3 regions of the Cerasibacillus sp. genome follow, and region 2 is predicted to be linked to each of the others. Evidence: a T-box and tRNA genes for the amino acid it is inferred to sense, from the RefSeq annotation. Region 2 holds a T-box; the other regions hold tRNA genes.
The links. The T-box of region 2 lies ahead of argS (arginine--tRNA ligase). A T-box ahead of a tRNA ligase gene usually reads a tRNA of that ligase, here a tRNA-Arg.

Region 1 (5,886 bases), on a different contig from region 2:
TCTCTTTTCAATCGTAAAGTCATGTTCCATTTGTAGGATTTGCAACAATTGTTCCGTCTCATCACAGAGCGGACAGTTCTCTCTCATGTAAAAATAAATCGTCATCTGTTTTTCTACTCCGTCTTATAGTAACTCTTTCATAATTTGCGATGCTGTTTTATTAGTCATCATAGAAAATGGTACATCAAACGGTGTTTTAGCACCTGTTTCGCCTTTTTTATGTAACCGATAAGCAGCACGAGCATAAGCGACTAATACACTAGCAGTGAATTCTGGATTACTCTCTAATGTTAAGGCGAATTCCATTGTCTGTTGGTGATCTGCACTTGTTTTTCCGGAGCGAATGACAAAGCCCCCATGTTTCATTTTTTGATGCTCATTAAAGAATGTCGCCTCATCAATAAAATGAACCGTCGTATCATATGGTGCGAAATAATCTGGCATTGTTTTGATTTCTTTTTCAATCCGCTCATAATCTATTTTATCAGCAACAACATAACAGACACGTTTATGGCGTTCCGCTGCAGACAATTTCTCACCTTTTCCACGTCTAGCATCAGCTAAAACGGACTCAATAGGAACCGTATATTGAACCGCATGTTTGACTCCTTCAATGCGCCGGACAGCTTCTGAATGTCCTTGACTGAGTCCTTCTCCCCAAAATGTGTGCGTGCCACCGTTTGGAATAACGATTTCCCCTAATAAGCGGTTAAGTGAAAACAAACCTGGATCCCAACCAGTTGAAATAACGGCTGTATTTCCTCCCTGTAGAGCTGCTTCATTCACTCGTTCAAAATGCTCAGGAATTTTTGCGTGGTTATCATAGCTGTCTACAATTGAAAAGTGTTTCGCTACTTCTGGACTCATCGTCGGTAAATCACTCGCTGAACCACCACATAAAACCATCACATCAATTTTTTCCTGAAAAGATTCTATATCATGATATGGATAAACCGAAACACCTTCTGTAGCCGTTTCAATCGTTGCTGGATTTCTTCTTGTGAAAATCCCAACTAATTCCATATCAGGGTTATTCTGAATTGCTAATTCTGCTCCACGTCCCAAGTTACCATATCCAATAATTCCGATGCGTATCTTTTCATTTTGCTTCATTTTATGCCACTCCTTTATTGTTACAATTATAGTCGTTTTAGACATATTCAGCAAAAAATATACTATATATGAAGCAACAAATAGATTGATTTGTTATCGTAAACATATACTTGAAAAATACGAGAGGAGCTGATTCAATTGACAACTTTTGTACACCGTGTATTAGTTATTGGTGGAGATGCTCGTTACAAAGAAGTCGTTCAGTCACTTGCTGAAGCAGATTTTCAAGTCATTGTTGCTGGTTGGGAGCAATATGCTTTTTCCTTACACAATGTGCTTCATGACACATTAGCGAACATTGATTTTTCTAAAATTGATTCTATGATCTTACCTGTTTCTGGGGTGAATGATCAAGGGGCAGTCGAACTATGTCCATACGCTGATACAAAGCTTGTTTTAACAGAGAAAATATTAAGTAAAACGAAAGAGACATGTGTCATTTATACGGGTGTGGCGAATGCGTATTTAAAACAAATAGTGGTGAATTCGGGTAGATCATTAGTCACTTTATTTGACCGTGATGATCTTGCCATATTAAACTCTATACCTACTGCTGAAGGAACTTTACATATCGCGATGGAGCACACCGATGAAACAATTCATGATTCACATGTTCTTGTACTAGGCTTCGGTCGTGTCGGCATGTCTGTTGCAAGATTATTTGCTGCTGTTGGTGCACATGTTACTGTTTGTGTCAGGCAGTCGAAAGACAGGGCACGGTTAAAGGAAATGGGAATGAGAGGCATTTATTTTGATAAGCTTCATGAAGTCATTCACCAGTTTCAAATTGTTATCAATACCGTCCCTTATCTCGTTCTTGATGAAATGGCAATTGTAAAGATGTGTTCGGATTCATTAATCATTGATCTTGCTTCTAATCCAGGGGGAACAGATTTCTCAAAAGCGAGTGAACGAGAGATTAAAGCCATTCATGCACTTGGGATTCCCGGAAAAGTAGCCGCTAAAACCGCTGGGAAAATCATTGCGGATGTGTTGATTGATTTGATGAAGGAATAAAAAAATGGCAAGGAAACTTCCCTCCTCGCCATTTTTTAAGCGCGCCCGAGAGGACTCGAACCCCCGACTCACGGTACCGGAAACCGTTGCTCTATCCAGCTGAGCTACGGGCGCATATTAATGACACAAGTTTCATTATATCGTCTTTTATATTTTATGACAAGCCCTTTTAGGATAAATTGTTTATTTCACGGGATAATCGGTTAATATGGATGATATATGTTAAACATAATCTTTATTGTTTGACCTTCATTGACCTTTAGTTTATGATAAAATTAGATTTCATATTATTGTCATTTAAGGAGGAAATTGAAAATGCATTTAATTCCTACAGTTGTTGAACAAACTAACCGTGGAGAACGTGCCTATGATATTTATTCACGTTTATTAAAAGACAGAATCATTATGCTCGGAAGTGCCATTGATGATAATGTAGCCAACTCAATTGTTGCCCAGCTCCTATTTTTAGAAGCAGAAGATCCAGGTAAAGATATTTCTCTATATATCAACTCACCAGGTGGATCAATTACAGCTGGAATGGCCATTTATGATACCATGCAATTTATTAAATCAGACGTTTCAACGATTTGTATCGGTATGGCTGCATCTATGGGTGCCTTTTTACTCGCAGCTGGTGAAAAAGGTAAACGCTATGCATTACCGAATAGTGAAATTATGATCCATCAACCATTAGGTGGAACACAAGGTCAGGCGGCAGACATTGAAATTCACGCAAAACGTATTTTACAAATGCGTGATAAAATGAACCAAATTCTTTCTGAAAGAACTGGTCAGCCGATTGAAATAATTGAGCGCGATACAGATCGTGACAATTTCATGACAGCACCTGCTGCCGTTGATTACGGATTAATTGACAGTATTCTCGAGCGTAAAGAAAAATAATAGAGAATAAATAACGTGCTTTCCGATTTGGTTATTGGGAAGCACTTTTTTATTATGTTGTATATCTCCTTGAATGAACAATAGTTTTGTCAAAAAGTAATATTTGTAGGCCTTGTCCTACTCTACTCATCATTATAATGGAGATTTTCCAATTTATATGACGTAGAAAGGATAAAACTTTACTCTGCATGTTATTATACGATCTTGGGAGTATTATACGGTGTGGAACGGTTTACTCCACATTACTTCCATCTTTTGACGATGTTCGTACGGAGTGTAGCGGTCTACCCCGTATTACTTTCATCTTTTGACGATGTTCGTACGGAGTGCTGCAGTCTACTCCGCATTTCATTCACCACTTTGTAAAGATCGTACGGAGTGGAGGGATCTGGGATCTACTCTCTACACCCAATGGGAGATTTCGCTACTTAAATCACACCTTTAATTCAGTTCTTCTACAATGAAAAAACCGGCTAAGAAATATATTCTCTACCGGTTTTAATTTAGGCCCTTCATTCCCCAACGGCCCTATTAATGTTTGTTATTCATTTCACAAGTATAGATTTAAGATTTAGAGACAAAGGTAATCAAATGATTTAATGCCATTTCTTCGTCTGGTCCGTCTGCTATTAATGTTACTGTTTCACCTTTAGTAATAGCTAGGCTCATTAATCCCATAATACTTTTAGCGTTAATTTTCTTACCGTCTTTTTCTAGGAAAATATGAGATGAATAGCGATTTGCCTCTTGTACAAACTGTGCTGCAGGACGCGCCTGTAAGCCCGTATCTAATTCTATTGTGACTGTTTTTTCAACCAATGATATCATCCTCTCCAATCTTAGGAAACGCTCTCAAAAAAATGATAAGTAAACACGACTATAAATACTTGTTATTATACCATGTTCCTTTTAAAACGTTAACTATTATCTATCTTATTGCTCTTAAATTTTTCCGTCGCGTATTTTATCCGCAATTTCATCTATTCTCTTCATCCGATGATTAACACCTGATTTAGATATTTTTCCACTTGGAATTAATTCGCCTAATTCTTTTAGTGATACTTCTTCATTATCCATCCTTGCAATAGCTACTTCGCGAAGTCTATCTGGTAAGGCGTCTAACCCGATGGTACGCTCAATCAGCTTAATGTTTTCCATTTGTCTAAACGCGGCACCGATTGTCTTATTTATATTCGCTGTTTCACAATTAACGAGCCGATTAACTGAATTTCTCATATCCCGTACAATCCGGACATCTTCAAATTTAAACAACGCATTATGCGCCCCAACAATGCTTAGAAATTCGGTGATTTTCTCCGCCTCTTTTAAGTAAACAATATAACCATTTCTTCTCTTTAACTGTTTTGCTCTTAATCCAAATCCATTCATTAAATCACATAACGCTTTATTATGATCTTTATACACATTAAATATTTCTAAATGGTATGATGACGTTTCTGGATTGTTAGTGGAACCACCTGCTAAAAATGCACCACGTAAATAGGCGCGTTTACAGCATGTTTTTTTAACAATTTCATTTGATATGTCATGAACAAATGTGTAAGGTTCCTCATCAAAAATTTTTAAGTTTTGAAGTAACTCTCGAACTTTTGTCGTAATACGAACGATGTAGACATTGTTCTTCTTTAGCTTCATTTTTTTACGAACGAGCAAGTCAATCGGAAGATTATACTTTTCTTTTACTAACGTATAAATTCTTCTTGCTATCGCAGCATTTTCCGTCGGTACGTCTAAAGCATATCCATGCTCAGAAAATGAAATGACCCCGTTCATACGAATTAATGCAGATAATTCCGCTATCATACAACATGAATCTGATTCAATTCGTGTTAATTCATTTTTTATTTCAGAAGCAAAGGACAAAACGCTCCCTCCTTCTTATTATCACTGAACGACTAGTGAATATAATAATGTTGAAATTTTTTCTGTATCATGTCGGATCGTTTTATATTGATTGGTAATAATATCGCCTTCAATTACTTCAATCCCCATATCGATTAATCGATTTCGATCCAAAGCAACAGGAGCTGCCTGCTCTATAGCATAACGCTGGCGCATTTTATCACTAATTGATTCATTATGGACAATAATAGCATCTAAACAGTTATCACCTACATGATCAATAATGGCCTGTGCGTGATCAGCCGCTGTGTAGTTCGTCGTTTCCCCTAACTGAGTCATCACATTACATACGTAAGCAACTTTCGCTTTTGTCTTTTGGAGTGCCTGATCAATTCGTGGGATAATTAAATTCGGCAAAATACTCGTGTAGAGACTACCTGGTGAAATGACGACAAGATCAGCCTGTTCAATCGCTTCGATGGCATGTGGAAATGGTTGAGCATGTTCAGGTGTTAAATAAACACGTTCAATCTTTTTACGAGCTAGCGGGATATTTGATTCACCTGAAATAATTGTTCCATCTGCCATTTCCGCATGTAATTGTAAATTTTCATTGGAAATAGGATAAATCTTGCCCTTTACCCCAAATGCGCGTGATAGTTCTTTAACACCTGTGTAGAAATCACCCGTAACAGAAGCCATGGCAGCTAATAACAAATTCCCCATCGAATGTCCAGATAGCCCGTTTTCAATGGAAAAACGATGCTGAAACAAATCAATTAATATCGGCTCGACATCTGACATAGCTGCAATGACATTCCTAATGTCTCCTGGTGCAGGCATGTCTATTTCTTGACGTAACCTTCCAGTGCTCCCACCATCATCAGCTACTGTCACTAAAGCTGTTAAATCAATAGGCATATTTTTCAAACCACGTAATAATACGGGCATGCCTGTCCCACCACCAATGACTACAATCCGCGGTTTATC
Region 2 (5,886 bases):
CTTCACGTGTCGAAATAGGTGTATCATACTCAAATGTATCAGGTACCGTTGCCATATATGCATACATGCCTCCATTATATAAATCATCGACATTCCAAGTGATCATTCCTTTATAATTCACTTCTGATAAGATAATGCCTGTCTCCTCCTTTACTTCTCTTAAAACACAGGCATCTGCTGTTTCATCATTTTCTAACTTTCCACCGACACCGTTCCACAATCCTAGATTGGGAGATTGATTGCGATTTAATAGTAAAATATCGTTTTTCCTTTTAATAAAACAAATCGTATATGGTAACATACTACATCCCTTCTGTTGTCATTCTTTTCTTTTCAATATAATTTAATAAAAACGTTCGATCTTTTGGAAAGCTAAGCTTTAAATGTTGAATCTCTCTTGCCGACTTCCACTCAATTTCATAAATGTGTTGATCTGGATCATGTAGCGTTTTTTCCCCACCTGTAATCACCACTTCATAATAATGAACTTCAACTTGATTCTCTTCTATGACATCAGTCTTAATATATAGAAGACGTTCAACAACACCTTCGTAGCCTGTTTCTTCATATAGTTCTCTTAAACAACATGATGCAAATGTTTCATCCGGTTCCTTCCCGCCACTTGGTATGGTCCATTTTTTCTCTTCATCAGGTAGCCCTTGTTTAACCATTAAAATTTCAAAATTTTCATTGATACATACGGCTGCAGCACCAAACCATGTCTTCATTGGCAGATCCCCTTTATATTGTTTTTCCACATAACATGTGCTATCTCATTCTTTAACAGGTAACAACGGTTGTATAGAATCCCAACCATAGGCAATTTCAGTTAGCTTTTTACCACCAATATTAATGATTTCCGTATCAACATATTTTCCACCGAGCGATTCATAGAAATACTTTGAGTCATTATCTTTTAATACCCAAACGAGCATTGAATGCATCTGTTCTCTAAATAATTGTTCAGCTATCATCTGTACGAGCTTCTTACCGATGCCTTTCCCTTGATATGTCTTAAGCAAATAGATAGCATACAATTCGCCTTCATAATCATATTTTCCACTTCGTTCGATGCCACCTGATGCAAAGCCAATCACAGATCCTTCTTCATTTTCTGCTACAATCGCTTGATGATGAGCTAATATCATTTCCCATCTTTTTTCTAGCGAATCATACGTAAGTGTTTCATATAGGAACGATTGTGGCACAATCCCGTCGTACGTTGTTCGCCAACTGTCTACATGTACTTTAGCGAGCTGTGGAATGTCTTTATAGACCGCTTGTCTATACTTCATTTCTCCACCCCCTAATTATCTAAAAATTCCTATGTTTTAGTGAGATTATAACATATATTCTAACAATTGAACGGGTCATTTTACATTTCTTGTGGTGCTTTCATTCCTAATAAACGCAACCCTTCACTCAACACGATTGTCACTGATTGAACGAGTGCCAGCCGAGCATTCATTTCTGAATCATTTTGTAATATTTTCACTTGACTATAATATTGATTAAATGCGCGCGCAAGTTCAAGTAATAGTTTCGCAATATGTGATGCTTCATAATCTTTTAAAGCACGTGTCACAGCATGAGGAAAATCGAGCATCTTTTTAATAACGGTAAAACTGTAGGAATCGGTTAAACCAGAAAATGATTCTGCAGCTTTTCCTCTTCCCGCTTTTCTTAAGATAGAGCAAGCACGTGCATGTGTATATTGGACATATGGCCCTGTCGAACCTTCAAAGGTGAGCATATCTTCTAAATCGAATTCAATATTATGATTGCGTTCATGTTTTAAGTCATGGAAAATAACCGCCCCAACTCCAACTGCATGTGCTACATCGTCTTTATTTGCTAAATTAGGATTTTTCGTTTCAATATTTTTCTTCGCTAATTGTATCGCTTCTTTCAGTACGTCTTCTAAGAGGACGACTTTTCCTTTTCGGGTGGACATTTTCCTGCCATCTTTTAAGATAAAGCCAAATGGAACATGTACCATATCCCGAGCCCAATCGTAGCCCATTTTGTCTAGCACGGCGAATACTTGTTGAAAATGCAAGCGTTGTTCATGCCCAACAACATAAACCATTTTATCAAAATCGTACGTCTCTTTTCGATAACGCGCTGCAGTCAAATCTCTTGTCGCATATAGGGTGGCACCGTCTGATTTTTTGATTAGACATGGTGGCAACTCCTCATTTGTTAATTCAACAACTTCAGCTCCGTCTGACTCGGTGAGTAAGTTTTTATTTTCTAATTCTTGAATGGTGTCTGCCATCTTATCGTTATAAAACGCTTCACCGTGATAGGAATCAAAACTCACCCCTAATAAATCATAAATCCGCTTAAACTCTTGTAATGATGCATCACGGAACCATGTCCATAACTGTAAAGATGCTTCATCACCGTCTTCTAATTGTTTAAACGCGTCTCGAGCTTCTTGTTCGAGTTCCGGATGTCGTTCTGCTTCTTGATGAAAACGGACATATAATTCGAAGAGCTCCATAATTGGTTGTGCTCTAACACGAGCTTTATCTCCCCACTTTTTATAAGCAACTATTAACTTTCCAAACTGTGTCCCCCAATCACCTATATGGTTAATTTTCACGACATCAAAACCACATTTTTCAGCGATTAAACTTAGAGTTTGACCGATAACAGTTGAGCGTAAGTGCCCCATTGAAAATGGTTTGGCGATATTTGGTGATGAAAAATCAATCGTCATTGTTTTACCTTTTCCAATATGTGTCGAACCGTATTGTTGTTGGTCTGTTAAAATATGCTTCAACACTTGTTCACTAACAGCTTTTTTGTTAAAGAATACGTTGAGATAAGGTCCATCTGCCTTGACCTTTTCTATCAACGAATGGTTAATTGTTGCGCTCAATTCACTTGCGATAAGAGCAGGTGACTTTCTAAATTGCTTTGCCAAAACAAAACACGGAAAAGCAAGGTCGCCTTGTGTTTCATACGTTGGTGTTTCGATTAATTTTTCGAGTTCTGATAGTGATAAAAAAGCACCTAATTCCTTATACAACGACTGTGCATATATTTTTTTCATATCCATATGAATCCCTCCAAATCAATTTTCCCATAAAAAAAAACGCCCCTAATATGAATTAGAGACGAGAAATTCCCGCGGTACCACTCTCATTGTTCAGTTGAACCAACTTTAAGATTAGATAACGGAAATAAACCGGCTTTATTAAGCTTCTCAGAAGTGCGTTTCATGATGGATAGTTAGTAGGCTCACACCATCCCTACCTCGCTTTATACTATGGGCATCACTACTCTCTTCCTCAGCGAATCAATTATAAAATTTTAATTATTATAACGATATATGGACGGTCCGTCAAAGTTTTTATCCCTCAATACGCATTCTTTGCAATGATGGTGGACACATATAATTATATTCTTTAATTTTTTTATTGATTGTTTTCAAGAGTTTTCGTTTTTCTTTCCGGTTATCCATTGTCTTCATTTTCTCTTTTAATTGATCAATGTCCTGACCTAATTCAATCCATCGAGGTAAGATATGATTATCTTTCATCGTCTTATGAAGTTGTGCCTCATATGGATTTGTCGCTGGTTGACCTAAGTTTAATGGTTTGCCTTTTCCGGGTAAATCATCGAATTGCCCATCAGCTTCTGCCTGCTTAATGATATCGGTTAGATGATCGCGATACTGTAATTTCTCATCAATTTCATATTCCTTTTTTGACACTTTATCCCACCTTTTTTGGCCTCATTAGACCGGTACTTTTAATGATGTCGCATAAGATGTTGAACTATGATATGATGAAAGAAATTTCATCGTAAGGAGTTAATATGATGATGTTAAAATTCTTTTTAGTCACATTGGTTTTATTCATTGTATTATTAAGTATAAATATATTTTTCAAAAAAAGAAACTCAAACCTACATTTTTTTATTCCTTTAGCTGGGGTCGCTTTAGGAGTCATATTAATTGGTCTTTCTATATTTATGAAAATTGATTTATCCGGTCTAGACATCTATGCCTTTGCAATCTTTGCTAGTTCAGCAGCCACATTTATTATTTCAGCTATTGCAGATAATATGTCCAGCTTAAAAAAGCACTATTTGTCAAAAAAATGATACACAGGGTGAGGTCGTTGAATCGTCAATGCGACCTCATATCCACTACCCGCACATGATTAGATTAGCACCGACTTCCCATTCCATTTACGAATCCCAATATCTCGGGTCACTCATTTGCCATTCTAAGACAGCATCATCTAAATCAGTTGGTGTTAAAGTAAGTATCGGATAATTAGCTTTTGATTTTGCTGCATCTAATAAAAAGCGATTACTTCCGGGAAAATCTTCATCCACTAGAAAAAGACAGCCATCACTTTTTTCAATGAGCCACTGATTCATGGCGCGGAATTGGTATGGCCCTTTATACTCACCTTGATATAGTGGTTTATAGAAGTCAGCCTGTATAAGCAATTCTTGATAGGCGAACTGCTGCGGTTCAGGCCAACGCTGATCCATATTTTCGAATGGAGGGATGACAGCTAATTGAATCGGATATGTTTCTTTTAAGTCGAGTAGAACTTCACCCGTCCAGATTTCAACACCCATCTGTCCAGAAATAAGAACCCATTCTAGGCCTTCTTCTATATATTGAATGAGCCGTTTTTTTAGTGCATATTTTATAAATTCAATCCGCTCATCATCGTGTTTAAAAATGTTCATTTCCATTGGCTTATAACCTGTTACAGCTAAGACTTTCATCAATAATACCTCCATCTCCCCCTATTATACTATCTCTCTTTAAAAAAATAAAAAACTGGCCTTCAAGCCAGTTTTTTAATCTACCTTCTTTTTTTGCAATGTGAAGAACAATGGCCATAACCTGCACCCATCACACCCATTTGTCCCATACCCGGTCCTGACCCTGGATACATTGCGCCTCCTACAGCCCCTGGACCTGACCCTGGATACATTCCTCCTGCTACAGCTCCTGGTCCTCCTGGTGACATAGCCCCTGCTACAGTACCCGGCCCTGGACTTGGCACCTCAAAGGAACCACCATACATATTTACACTATCATACGTGTTTTGAACAGATGTTGAATGAGGGTAAATATGTTTATTCTTTACTAGATGATGATTCATTATTGTTGTATGGGATGGATGAATATGCTCTACTTCACATTCAAAACAGTTGTGAACTGTGTCATGTTTTGTCGGATATACGACTTGATTCGGACATCCACGACGACATGGTCTACGATTAAATCGGCCCATATAAATCCCCTTTCTTGTGATATGTCACTATTACTCTATGACAGATGTGTAGGGATTGTATAAGACAGTAACCTATTTTTCGATTTAATAATGAGCTAATAACCCTTTTTTCATTGCAAAGCGTTCACAACCTAGATAAACAAATACACCTAACACGAAATAAACGACTGCGTTAATGATAAGAATTGAATAATCCATCATCGTTATATCACTAAATGTGGCTCCACTAATCATCACCTGTCTAACGAGGTCAATTCCTTTTACAAATGGAAAGTAAACAAGAAATGGAGCTTGCTTGATTGAGATGAATGTTAATGCTGCGATAATAAACTGTAAAATTTGTAAAAAAGCACTCACTTGTTTCCAGATAATCGATAAACCGGCAATCATAAATCCGATGCCCATCATACCCATAATCGTTAATATTAAGATAGGTGCTATCGCCACCACGTTTATGTGTAGCCATTGTCCAGTTGTTAACATCGTTAGAAATAGTAATACGACAAGAAGTGCTAAATCTAAAATAACGGTCGACGTTAATCTTGTTGCTAAAATACGCCATACACCCATTGGTGACATGTATAATTGTTCCAATGTTCCACGCATTGCCTCA
Region 3 (5,886 bases), on a different contig from region 2:
CCATGCTGAACATCATGGCTATGAAGAAATGTTACCACCTTATTTAGTTAATCGTAACAGTATGACAGGAACAGGACAGCTTCCAAAATTTAGTGAAGATGCCTTTCATATTGAAGAATGGGATTATTATTTAATTCCGACAGCAGAAGTTCCTGTTACAAATTATCATAGCCAAGAAATTCTAAAAGAAGCGGACTTACCACAGAAATATGTTGCTTATAGTGGCTGTTTCCGTTCTGAAGCAGGTTCTGCTGGTCGTGATACTCGAGGATTAATTCGCCAACATCAATTTAATAAAGTCGAACTCGTTCAGTTTGTGAAACCAGAAGATTCATATGACGCTTTAGAACAACTAACAGGGCATGCGGAGAAAATATTGCAATTATTAAAGCTTCCATACCGTGTGATGAGTATGTGTACAGGTGACTTAGGTTTTACCGCTGCAAAAAAATATGATATTGAAGTATGGGTACCAAATCAGAACACCTATCGCGAAATCTCTTCTTGCTCTAACTTTGAGGATTTTCAAGCTCGGCGTGCAAGTATTCGTTTCCGTCGCGGTGCGAAAGGGAAACCAGAATTTGTTCATACATTAAATGGTTCTGGTCTTGCGATTGGTCGAACAATTGTCGCGATTTTAGAGAACTATCAACAAGAAGACGGTTCTGTTATCGTGCCAGAAGTCTTACGTCCTTATATGGGTGGTTTGGAAGTAATTAAATAATGTATAGATGGACTGTCCGAAATTGAATGGCAATCCCACTATTTCGGATAGTCCCTTAATTACTCGACATAAGTATAAATGTTAATTTAAAGTAAAGTTTTTTTTATTTTTATATTGACATCTCATAAGAATTCGTGTATATTTAATAATGTTGATTATGGAGGTATACCCAAGTCTGGCTGAAGGGGTCGGTCTTGAAAACCGAAAGGGGTGTCAAAGCCCGCGGGGGTTCGAATCCCTCTACCTCCTCCATTTAATTTATTAGCGCATAAAATTTTGGAGATATAAAAAAATCGCTACATCAGGGTGTAGCGATTTTTTTTATTTTTTTTTCCATTTTCTTGCTTGGTTGATGGAATGGCTAATCTTCTCGATGATTGGTTCAATCGATTGTTTATCATGAACCAAGTCGTAATCATTGATATCAATTCGTAAAATGGGACAAGAATTAAAACTGTTAATCCAATCATCATATCGTCGATGCATTTCTTTCCAATATGAAGTTGGGGTACTTTTTTCCATATCGCGACCACGTTTTTCGATTCTTTCTAATATATCTTTTAATGATCCTTCTAAATATATGAGTAAATCTGGATGTGGGAAATATGGTGTCATGACCATGGCTTCAAATAAACTCTTGTATGTTTCGTAGTCTTCTGGTGACATCGTTCCTTTTTCATAATGCATTTTTGCAAAAATACCTGTATCCTCATAGATAGAACGATCTTGCACAAAACCCCCACCATATTCAAACATTCTTTTTTGTTCTTTAAAACGCTCTGCTAGAAAATAAATTTGTAAATGAAAACTCCAACGTTTAAAATCTTTATAAAATCTCTCTAAATATGGGTTATTATCCACTTTTTCAAATGAAGTTTTAAAATTAAGAGCTTGTGATAAGGCTTTGGTCATTGTTGACTTTCCAACCCCTACCGTTCCAGCGATGGTAATGATACTGTCATTTGGGATATTATATTTTTCCCGTAAATTCATCTTGATGTCCTCCTGTATAAAAATTAATGCGAGTAAGCTATTAATTTTTCATCAACTTGTTTAATGATTGCTTCTAAATCTTCTTTTCGATTTACAAAATCCATTTCATCACCATTCACTCGAATGATAGGGATATGTGGATTCTTTTGTCCAAACTGCTTCATAAACACGTCATAATCTTGAGAAAGCTGTTCAAGATAGTCGGGTTGGATATTTTTTTCAATTTCTCTCCCGCGGCATTCGATACGGTCCAAAAGTGTATCTAGACTAGCATGAAGATAAATTATCATGTTCGGTAGAGGTATATCCTCTGTGATAATCTGATAAATTTGTTTATATTTATTTAATTTATCTCCTTGTAATGTTCTTTGGGCGAAAATCATATTTTTTCCGATATGGTAATCAGCAATGACTGGTTTCTGTTTTTTTAAATAGTCGTTTTCCACATCTTCTAATTGTTTAAAACGATTGCATAAAAAGAACATCTCCGTCTGAAAACTCCATTCTCTGATATCATCGTAAAATTTCCCAAGAAACGGATTTTCATCGACGATTTCTTTTAAAAGATGGAAACCGTAATGGGAACTCAGTCTTTCTGCTAAAGATGTTTTTCCCACCCCAATGGGTCCTTCTATGGCTATAAAAGGGACATCTTTCATTAGCAATCCCTCCTTGTTCAAGCTACCTATAATTTATTATTCTAGCATAGAGTATAGGCTTGTACCATGTAAAATGAACGGGCTTTTAGTCCTTAATTAACGAAAAAAATGTAGTTCACCGAATGGCAATTCTAGTGTATAATATTATTTGTTTGTCTCTGTAGCTCAGTGGATAGAGCAGTAGCCTCCTAAGCTATGTGCACAGGTTCGACTCCTGTCAGGGACGTTAGTGTGTCATTAAAAAAAGAGATGGGACAAAAATAATATGCTCAACTCAAAGACGAACATTGTACTATTTTAGCGTAGGAAATATACGTAGCCTCCTGGTCGGCTAGGTACGGTCACGTCCTGTGGCATACACCGACACTAGGACGTCCTGTGCGTTGGAGGCTCACCAGCCGCTAAGCGGCAAAGAAGACACTCCGAAGGCGAACAAAGTGAGCCTAAGGAGATGTCGCACTTGTACCCGGAGTGGTGAAAGCGAAGTATATTTCCGAAGCGATGAATATGCACTACGTTCGGATTTTCTTTGATAGAGCATCTATTTGTCTCAGACTCTTTTTAAGTTTGATTGATTTAAGCTGTCATATCTTTTGCAGATCCGAAGAATTCGAAATGGCAATCTGCTTCAGATACATGAAATTGTCTTAAATGACGGTACATTGCTTCCATAAACCCTTCAGGCCCACAGAAATAAAAGGCAGCATCATTTGTTGGTAAGATAGGCGTTAACCAATCGTAATCAATATAACCGACGTTATCACAGTGATCCGCTTTCTCCGGCTCACTATAAACTGTAAAATTAGATACTTGTTTAAGTTCTTTAACAATGTCTTGAACGCGTTCTTTCATCGCGTGTACCTTCTCATTTCTTGCCGCATGGATAAAGAGCACTTCGCGGTTTGGTTGTTCTTTAATAACAGTTTCTAACATACTCATCATCGGTGTTAACCCAACTCCACCACTTAATAAAATAAGAGGTCTTGTGTCATCGATGTCAAGAATAAAATCACCTGCTGGCGCACTGACCGGAATAATACTTCCTTCATGAACATATTCATGTAAATAGTTAGACACAATACCACGTGGACTATTATCTGTCGCATCTTCACGTTTAACGCTAATGCGATATACCCCTTCTCCAGTCGCACATGAAATCGTATATTGGCGTAAATGTGTATATGATTGTCCATCAATCTCCGCTTTAATTGTTAAATACTGACCTGGTTTATGGTTAGGAAATGGATTTCCATCAGCAGGTTCTAAATAGAATGATGTAATAACATCACTTTCAACTATCTTTTTCGTTACTTTGAAATCGCGGTAGTCTGCCCATCCACCTGGTTTATCTTCAACTTGTTGGTACATTCCTTTTTCAACTGAGATAAATACATTGGCTATTTCATTATAAGCTTTTTCCCAAGCCTCAATCACTTCAGGTGTTGCTACTTCCCCTAGCACATCTTTCATTCCTAATAATAAATGTTTTCCAACAATTGGATAATGCTCAGGTTTAATATTTAAGCTTCTGTGTTTATGAGCAATCGGCATGACATGTGGTAAAATATCTTCAAGACGATCGATGTGAAGAGCTGCGGCATAGACAGTATTGGCAAGTGCACGTGATTGATCGCCCTTACGTTGGTTTGTTTGATTGAATATATTTTTTAATTCGGGATGGTTTTTGAACATTAATTGGTAGAAGCGAGCCGTAATTTCAGTACCATGTTTTTGTAATACGGGAACAGTCGCTTTAATGATATCTGCTTGTAAATTAAAACATGTTTTAAATAAAGCATTAGGAGCATTTCATAAAGTTCTTGATCAATATACATTAAACGATTTAATAGTAAATGAACCAGAACTACTTGCCTTAATGGGATTTGACGATTAATTCTACAAGTTAATAAAAAATAAATGATGGTGGTAAATATGACAGATGAACAATATATGTCTTTAGCGATAGAAGAAGCGAAGAAAGCAGAACAAATGAATGAAGTGCCTATTGGAGCAGTGATTGTTTATAACGGGGAAGTAATTGGTAAGGGCTATAATGTACGTGAGTCAACGCAAAGAACATTATCACATGCAGAACTTATAGCGATTCAAGAGGCGAATAAGAAGTTAGGGAGTTGGCGCTTAGAGGACTGTACTTTATATGTCACATTAGAACCATGTCCGATGTGCGCTGGGGCCATTGTCCAGTCACGCATAAATCGCGTTGTTTATGGGGCAACAGATCCGAAAGCAGGTTGTGCCGGGACATTAATGAATCTTTTAGAGGAAGAACGTTTTAATCATCAAGTTGATGTCACACATGGTGTACTAGAAGAGGAATGTCGTATGCTTTTAACAAGTTTTTTCCGACATTTACGTCAAGCTAAGAAGAAACTTAAGTAAATTTATCCAAATAAATAAATCCCATTGCATTTTATAAGAAAAAAAAGTATAATGAGTATTACCGTGCTAAGTGGGGAGCTAGCGGCACCCTGTACTCGCAATCCGCTATAGCGAGACTGAATTCCCAATCGAGGTGGCCGGATTTATGGTCTGCCTTAAGGAATTGGTGTTGACGCTTAGGTCCTGCGCAACAGAAACCCATGAACCCTGTCAGGTCCGGAAGGAAGCAGCAGTAAGTGGTCATTTCTGTGTGCCGTGGGGTTACCGAAGCTGAGCCATGAACTTAAGTAACGCATAGGTCCGTTCCATCGACTGCGGGTGCACGGCATACATAGATAAAACGAAACCCCTTGTACCTGTTTGGTAGTAAGGGGTTAATTTTTTCGGTTGACATACAGGTCTGTCAATTTCCGTGCTAATGTAAGAGAAACTAATACAATTCCAGGAACAACACAAAACATGAGAATAAAAAGAAAAACACCCGTAAAATGAAGAAAAGCATCATTAATTAGACCAACAATTTTATATTGAATGGCAAAGAGAATCATAAAGCTAATTAAATAAATTGTTTTAGCAATTTTATCCACTTAGACCCCTCTTTTATCATAAGTCTTCATCAATTTTTTGTAATCGCACACATTAACAATTCTAATTTCTATTATATCAAAGGAATCATCTAAAAATAGTAAAACAGAAAATCATTCGATAATAGTTCACAATCACCCAATGTTTAAGATATACTTAAGAAGAGACGATGGAAAGGAACATGTGAAATGAGTTATCAGGCATTATATCGAAAATGGCGTCCACGGACATTTGCAGATGTAGTTGGTCAATCACATATAACAAAAACATTACAAAATGCCATTTTAAATAATCAATTTTCGCATGCTTATTTATTCTCTGGCCCACGTGGGACAGGGAAGACAAGTGCTGCCAAAATTTTCGCTCAAGCGATCAATTGTGAGCAGGCACCAAGTGAAGAACCTTGTAATGAATGTCAAGCATGTCGTGGTATTTTAGATGGTTCAATTTCTGATGTCATCGAGATGGATGCGGCTTCAAACACAAGTGTTGAAGATGTTCGTGATATTCGTGATCATGTCAAGT

Region 1: it has a tRNA-Arg gene. The T-box ahead of argS (arginine--tRNA ligase) is inferred to sense a tRNA for this amino acid. The anticodon was not compared.
Region 3: it has a tRNA-Arg gene. The T-box ahead of argS (arginine--tRNA ligase) is inferred to sense a tRNA for this amino acid. The anticodon was not compared.

Annotation. Positions count from the first base shown of each region.
Region 1 covers NZ_DATBTY010000073.1:140,172-146,057, reverse strand. The annotation lists gene VIG73_RS12685 (glutaredoxin family protein) at 1-105, opposite strand, end outside; gene VIG73_RS12680 (diaminopimelate dehydrogenase) at 124-1,113, opposite strand; gene dpsA (dipicolinate synthase subunit DpsA) at 1,252-2,130, shown strand; tRNA gene VIG73_RS12670 (tRNA-Arg) at 2,171-2,244, opposite strand; gene clpP (ATP-dependent Clp endopeptidase proteolytic subunit ClpP) at 2,446-3,033, shown strand; gene VIG73_RS12660 (HPr family phosphocarrier protein) at 3,598-3,852, opposite strand; gene whiA (DNA-binding protein WhiA) at 3,976-4,917, opposite strand; gene VIG73_RS12650 (YvcK family protein) at 4,939-5,886, opposite strand, start outside.
Region 2 covers NZ_DATBTY010000054.1:20,435-26,320, forward strand. The annotation lists gene VIG73_RS09235 (8-oxo-dGTP diphosphatase) at 1-301, opposite strand, end outside; gene VIG73_RS09240 (NUDIX hydrolase) at 303-728, opposite strand; gene VIG73_RS09245 (GNAT family N-acetyltransferase) at 774-1,295, opposite strand; gene argS (arginine--tRNA ligase) at 1,376-3,067, opposite strand; T-box leader at 3,119-3,312, opposite strand; gene VIG73_RS09255 (DUF1992 domain-containing protein) at 3,362-3,724, opposite strand; gene VIG73_RS09260 (hypothetical protein) at 3,832-4,116, shown strand; gene VIG73_RS09265 (DUF1273 domain-containing protein) at 4,204-4,758, opposite strand; gene VIG73_RS09270 (spore coat protein) at 4,839-5,273, opposite strand; gene VIG73_RS09275 (ABC transporter permease) at 5,358-5,886, opposite strand, start outside.
Region 3 covers NZ_DATBTY010000003.1:165,128-171,013, forward strand. The annotation lists gene serS (serine--tRNA ligase) at 1-724, shown strand, start outside; tRNA gene VIG73_RS00960 (tRNA-Ser) at 884-976, shown strand; gene VIG73_RS00965 (deoxynucleoside kinase) at 1,046-1,717, opposite strand; gene VIG73_RS00970 (deoxynucleoside kinase) at 1,741-2,376, opposite strand; tRNA gene VIG73_RS00975 (tRNA-Arg) at 2,531-2,602, shown strand; gene hmpA (NO-inducible flavohemoprotein) at 2,953-4,137, opposite strand; gene VIG73_RS00985 (hypothetical protein) at 4,133-4,270, shown strand; gene tadA (tRNA adenosine(34) deaminase TadA) at 4,309-4,776, shown strand; RNA gene ffs (signal recognition particle sRNA large type) at 4,838-5,102, shown strand; gene VIG73_RS01000 (hypothetical protein) at 5,151-5,363, opposite strand; gene dnaX (DNA polymerase III subunit gamma/tau) at 5,550-5,886, shown strand, end outside.